Regions from separate parts of the Exiguobacterium alkaliphilum genome, predicted to be linked through region 2. Evidence: predicted binding sites of a transcription regulator. Region 2 holds the regulator's gene; the other holds the start of a gene.

Region 1 (3,419 bases), 130 kb from region 2:
CGAGACGCGCTTGTCGGCGATGGCGGCGTCGTCTACCGTGACACGGATGAGCGTCCGTGTGTCCGGGTTCATCGTCGTCTCCCATAACTGGTCGGCGTTCATCTCCCCGAGACCTTTGTAGCGCTGGAGGATATACCCCTTCTTATACACTTTGACGAGCTTCTCGAGCGCCTCTTCGTCCCAGGCGTACTCGAACTGTTCCGACTTGCCTTTGCCTTTCGAGATACGATAGAGCGGCGGCAAAGCGACGAACACTTTGCCCGCCTCGACGAGCGGCCGCATATAGCGGAAGAAGAACGTCAGCAGGAGCACTTGGATGTGCGCCCCGTCCGTATCGGCGTCGGTCATGATGATGATCTTATCGAAATTGCAGTCCTCGAGGTCGAAGTCGTGGCCGACGCCGGCCCCGATCGCATGGATGATCGTGTTGATTTCCTCGTTCTTCATGATGTCCTGAAGCTTCGACTTCTCCGAGTTGATGACCTTCCCGCGGAGCGGCAGGATGGCTTGGAACGTCCGATCACGGCCCTGTTTGGCCGAACCGCCGGCCGAGTCACCCTCGACGAGGAACAGTTCGTTCTTGGCGGCGTTCTTCGACGTCGCCGGCGTCAGTTTCCCGTTCAAGATGCTCGAACGTTTCTTCTTCTTGCCGTTACGAGCCTCTTCACGCGCCTTGCGGGCGGCTTCGCGGGCCTGGGCGGCACGGATCGCCTTCTTGATGAGCATCGTCGCCATCTGTGGGTTCTCCTCGAGGAAGATCGTCAACTGCTTCGCCATGACGCAGTCCGAACTCGTCCGCGCTTCCGGCGAGCCGAGTTTCGACTTCGTCTGTCCCTCGAACTGGAGGAACTCCTCGGGGATTCGGACCGAGACGATGAGCGTGAGCCCTTCGCGGACGTCGCCACCGTCGAGGTTCTTGTCTTTCTCTTTCAACAAGCCGTTCTTACGTGCGTATTCGTTCACGACGCGGGTCATCGCCGTCTTGGCGCCGACCTCGTGCGTGCCGCCGTCGCGTGTCCGGACGTTATTGACGAACGAGAGGACGTTCTCGGAGTAGGCGTCCGTGAACTGGAAGGCGAGCTCGAGCTCGATGTCGTTCTCTGTCCCTTCGAAATAGACGATCGGGTGGAGGGTCGCCTTGTCGTCGTTTAAATATTGGACGAACTCGGCGATCCCTTCCTCGTAATGGAACGTCTCTTCCTTGTCAGTTCGTTCGTCTTTCAGCGTGATCGTGAGTCCTTTCAAGAGGAACGCCGACTCGCGCAACCGTTCGGCGAGCGTGTCGTAGTTGTAGGTCGTCGTCGAGAAGATCGAGGCGTCCGGTTTAAAATAGACGCTCGTGCCGGTCTGGCGCGTCTTCCCGGTCTCGAGGAGCGTCGTCTGCGGGATTCCGCCGTCGGCAAACGTCTGCTCGAACAGCTTGCCGTCACGGTGAATCGTCACGACGACCTTGCTCGACAGTGCGTTCACGACCGAGGCGCCGACCCCGTGGAGGCCCCCGGACGTCTTATAGCCGCCTTGGCCGAACTTTCCGCCGGCATGGAGCACCGTGAAGATGACCTCTGGCGTCGGTTTGCCGGAAGCGTGCATCCCCGTCGGCATGCCGCGGCCATGGTCGCGGACCGTGATGGCATCGTCTTTATGAATCGTCACATCGATTTGCCCGCCGAACCCGGCGAGCGCCTCGTCGATCGCGTTATCGACGATCTCGTAGACGAGATGGTGGAGACCGCGATGGTCGGTCGAACCGATGTACATCCCTGGTCGTTTACGGACGGCCGTGAGTCCTTCGAGCACCTGAATGGCGTCTTCATTGTAATTGAATAAATCTGTTGACATTTTCGTCACCTCAATTTCGAACACACGTTCGTTTTTCTTTCCTATTGTATAGCTGTTTTTCGATTCTGGCAAGCCCGCCCCCGACGCGCGAGGCACGTGAAAAAAAGGAGACCTGCCAAGGAGGCAGGTCTTAACCGATCAAGCGGGCGTGCTCGACATAGATGCATCGGTTCTCGACGTAATCGATCCCGGCTTCGCGGGCGATCCGTTCCGCGTCAGCGCTCGAGAGACCGAGCTGGTTAAAGATGAGCCCGACATCCCCGTGTCGGACGGCATCCTCGGCGACCTCGGCCAAATACTCGCTGCGACGGAAGACGTCGACGATATCGATATGGCCAGGGATGCTCTCGACGGTCGGATACACTTTCCGTCCGTTCCACGTCTCGAGCGTCGGGTTGACCGGGATGACGGTGTAGCCTTGCAACAACAAATAGTCGGCAATTTGATTCGCGGTCTTGTTCGGGTTCGAGGAGATCCCGACGACGGCGATTGTCTTCGCTTCTTCGAGCAATCGTTTCAAATGCTGGTCATCCATTCTAGTTTGCCCCCTTTTGTTTACGTTCTCAGTGTACCGTTACCTCATTCCCTGTTTCAAGGTTTATTTTCAGATTCCATACAACTGTAACTCTTTTCTTTTTTTAAAACAAATCAATTGGTTCACTATAAATTATTATGTAAACCATGTTCATTGGCGTCTTTTTCAGTTTCACGAACGGGTGTATGAGAACCGTGCAAACTGGCGCGAACCTGTACGCAATCAAACCTTGCGTGAAATATCTATTTCACGCAAGGTTAACGACCGTTCCAAGCGGGTCGATGGCGAGCGATTGACTCGAATTTCGAGACAAATATGTGCAAATGGAGCCGGTTTCGATATACTGAGTAAAGGAGGTGTTCGCGTGGGGACAACCTATGAGGAACGTCGCGGTACGTTATATAACTATCGCATCACATTATACGGGAACGCGCTCGCATGGTTGATTCATGTCGTGTTCTTCGTCACCTTTTTACGGCTCGACGTCATGTTGCTCGCCTGGTCGAACGTCGCCAGCGTGCTGTATTACACGATTTCGTTTTACTTCGTACATAAACGCTACTATCGGACATTCTTCGTCGGCCTGTTCGTCGAGGTCGTCTACAATGCCGTCATCTCAACGATCGTCCTCGGTTGGGATGCGAACGTTCATTACTTCATCATCATGGTCGCCTATGGCGTGTTCTTCATGCCGAACGTGAATCGAGGTGCGCGCGTCGCGACGACCGGCATCGCCATGGCGATTTACGGCACGCTTTACTTGTTCGTGTCGGATGGCACAGAAGCGCTTGCGCCCGCCTTCGAGCAAGCGCTCGGCTTGTTCTGCCTCTTGTCGACGATCGGGCTCATTGCAGGACTGTCGTTCATCTTCGAAGGATCGGTCGTCGAAGTGACGAACGAGCTCGAGGGGACGAACGAACGGCTGCATACCCTCGCCTCGCGCGACGGCCTGACCGGTCTCTACAATCGACTGACCGGGACGTCACGCATCGAGGAGGGCGTCGCGCGTGCGGTGCAGGAAGGCCGACCGTACGCCGTCGCTCTG
Region 2 (3,419 bases):
GAGGACGTACGCTTTATTCGTCTTCAATTCACAGACATCCTCGGAACAATCAAAAACGTCGAGGTGCCAATCAGCCAATTGGACAAAGCACTCGACAACAAGATGATGTTCGACGGTTCTTCAATCGAAGGTTTCGTCCGCATCGAGGAGTCAGACATGTACCTTTATCCAGACCTTAACACGTGGGTTGTCTTCCCGTGGACAGATGGCAGCGGAAAAGTCGCCCGCTTGATTTGTGATATTTATAACCCAGACGGCACACCGTTCAGCGGTGACCCGCGCGGTACGCTCAAACGCAACCTTGAGCACATGCAAAAGCTTGGCTTCACAGCGTTCAACGTCGGTCCTGAGCCAGAGTTCTTCCTCTTCAAAAAGGATTTGAACGGTCAACCGACGCTCGAATTGAACGACCAAGGCGGCTACTTCGACTTGGCGCCGGTCGACCTCGGTGAGAACTGCCGTAAAGAGATCGTCATCGAGCTTGAGAATATGGGCTTTGAAATCGAAGCGTCACACCACGAAGTCGCACCAGGGCAACACGAGATCGACTTCAAATATGCGGATGCCGTGACGACAGCCGATAACATCCAAACGTTCAAGCTCGTCGTCAAGACGATTGCGGCGAAGTACGGTCTTCACGCGACGTTCATGCCGAAGCCGCTCTTCGGCGTCAACGGTTCAGGGATGCACGCGAACATGTCGCTCTTCAAAGGCGACACGAACGTCTTCTACGATCCGAACGGCGAAATGGAGCTTTCAGACACGGCCCGCGCCTTCACGGCGGGAATCCTCGAGCACGCTCGTGCGTTCACGGCCATCTGTAACCCGACGGTCAACTCGTATAAGCGTCTCGTCCCAGGTTACGAAGCACCTTGCTACGTAGCGTGGAGCGCCCGCAACCGTTCACCACTCGTTCGTGTCCCGGCGGCCCGTGGCCTCTCGACGCGTATCGAAGTACGTTCGGTCGACCCGGCGGCGAACCCGTACCTCGCGCTCTCGTCACTCTTGGCTTCTGGCCTCGACGGAATCGAGAAAGATTTGGTTGCTCCAAAACCAATCGACAGCAACATCTACGTGATGGACAAGCCTGAGCGTGTCGCGAACGGAATCGATGATCTTCCAGCGACGCTCTTCGACGCACTCGAAGTACTTCGTGGCGACAAAGTCGTCATGGACTCACTCGGCGAGCATATCGGCGAACACTTCCTCGAATTGAAAGAGATCGAGTGGGACATGTTCCGTATGCAAGTGACAGAGTGGGAACGCGATCAGTATATGACGCTCTACTAATCCAAGCAAAAAAGCGCTCGTGCCTTCTTCGGAAAGCACGGGCGCTTTTTTTTGCGCGTTTAAAAGGACGTCCCCGAGTGGAGACGTCCTGATTAGAACGCACGTTTGAAAAACGTGGACGTATAGTCGAGCGTCGTATGTAACGTCGTCGCGAACGTGAGCCCGAGGAAGAACGACAAGCCGAACTCGTCGAGCCAAGCGATCGCCGCCGTCTCGTACGGCGTGAACGTGAGCAGAATGACAAGCGGGAAACCGAGATAGATGACGCGAATCAAGTCGCTCAGTACCGGTAAGTGCGAAAACAACGACCGGTGCGGCATGAGTTTCACGTAAGGCAACCAAAATCCACGGAGCGGCCCCCAACGGAAATAGGCGTCCGATTTCAAATCGAGGTCCGGGGAGAGCCAGAGCGTCCCGACGATCGCGCCGAGAAGGAGGGCGAGCGGGACATCGAGTTCAATAAAAGGCGTGGCAATCGCTAAAGCTCCGATTGCCACGAAATTCGTACGCGTATGCGTCTTACCACTCGCCATTAATGAATCGTCCGGTATACACCGATGACCTTCCCTAAAATCGACACGTTATCAAAATACATCGCCTCGAGCTCGTCGTTCTCTGGTTGCAGTCTGATTTTCGAAGCTTCTTTATAGATGCGTTTGACGGTCGCCTCGCCTTCGTCGGTCATCGCGACGACAATCTCTCCATTGTCGGCTGTGCTTTGTTGACGCACGAGCACCCGGTCTCCATCTAAGATTCCGGCGTTAACCATCGAATCTCCTGAGACAGAAAGCATATAGACGTTATCGGCGCCGACCATGTGTGTCGGGAGCGGGAAATGTTCTTCCACGTTCTCGATTGCAGTGATCGGTGTACCGGCCGTGACTTTCCCGATGACCGGGACGTACGTGACGGCGTCGTGGTCTTCGATGACGACCGTGTCATCGCTCAAAATCTCGATTGCCCGCGGTTTCGTCTTGTCACGGCGGATAAGGCCGCGCTTTTCAAGACGGTCCAAATGACCGTGGACGGTCGAGCTTGAGGCCAAACCGACGGCTTCACCGATTTCACGGACCGAAGGCGGATAACCTTTGGTGCGGACCTCGTCTTTTATAAAATCAAGTATCTGCTGTTGTCTTGCTGACATTTTTTTCAATGGAAGTCACCTCGATTATGTCGAATATCCTGCGAACGCATCCTATTCTTTATGGTCTAAGTTTAACATAGAACACATGAGCGCACAAACATTCGTTCGTTTTTTTAGCTTGACCGAACAGAAGTTCCTGTTTTATGATGAGAACAGATAAACGAACAAACGTTCTTGGGAACGTGTATTCCTATGATACGGAGGCGAAATTTAATGAAAGATACAGTGAATGGAATCATTTTAGTCGGATTGTTGGTAGTAGGGATGTTCGCATTTTTTATGGTCGGAGAAATGAGACAAGTGGACGTGGCGGCGCCGGTCGTCGAAGACACGCGTAGCATCGAGGCGGAAGTTGCCAAGACGGAAGCGGAGACGCTCGAAGCGCGCATCATCGCTGAGCGGGCTGAAAAGCAAGAGCGCAAGACGACTTGGTTCGCCTCGGAATAATCGTTTCTGTTTGCGAAACGCCCCCGTTCCTGTGTATCGTAGATAGGGAATGGAAAGAAAGGAAGTGACGAGATGCGAGTCGTCATTTATTGTCGCGTATCGACGAACAAGGCGGCGCAAGAGACGTCTCTTGATCGCCAAGTCGACGAATTGACGCGGATGGCGCGTCGGCTCGAGGCCGACGTCGTCGATGTCATCACCGAACAAGAGAGCGGATACGAAGTGAACCGTGGCGGGCTCCTCGACTTACTCGAACACGTATCCGCCTCGAACCTCGACGCCGTCCTCGTGACCGACGATAGCCGTCTCGGGCGAGGGAACGCTAAAATCGCGATTTTGCACACGCTCATGAAGCATGACGTTCGGCTCTTGACGATGCAATCACCAGACGAATATATCGTATCCGATGCCGAGAAGATGGTGCTCGAGATTGTGAGCGTCGTCGAGGAGTATCAGCGGAAAATCCATAACGCCAAAATCTCACGCGGGATGCGCCGGGCCGTCGCGAACGGGTTCAACCCACAGCGAAACATTCAGC

The links. The regulator LexA, encoded in region 2, represses DNA repair genes until DNA is damaged. The targets are predictions, from matches to a motif close to CGAACATATGTTCG.
Region 1: a site for LexA is predicted at 1,857-1,870, ahead of parE (DNA topoisomerase IV subunit B). Genes of this name have one in related genera too.

Annotation. Positions count from the first base shown of each region.
Region 1 is NZ_CP073101.1:1,758,429-1,761,847, reverse strand. It holds gene parE (DNA topoisomerase IV subunit B) at 1-1,839, opposite strand, end outside; gene KB235_RS09060 (CoA-binding protein) at 1,970-2,374, opposite strand; gene KB235_RS09055 (GGDEF domain-containing protein) at 2,739-3,419, shown strand, end outside.
Region 2 is NZ_CP073101.1:1,624,866-1,628,284, forward strand. It holds gene glnA (type I glutamate--ammonia ligase) at 1-1,290, shown strand, start outside; gene KB235_RS08390 (metal-binding protein) at 1,383-1,823, opposite strand; gene lexA (transcriptional repressor LexA) at 1,823-2,443, opposite strand; gene KB235_RS08400 (hypothetical protein) at 2,648-2,881, shown strand; gene KB235_RS08405 (YneB family resolvase-like protein) at 2,954-3,419, shown strand, end outside.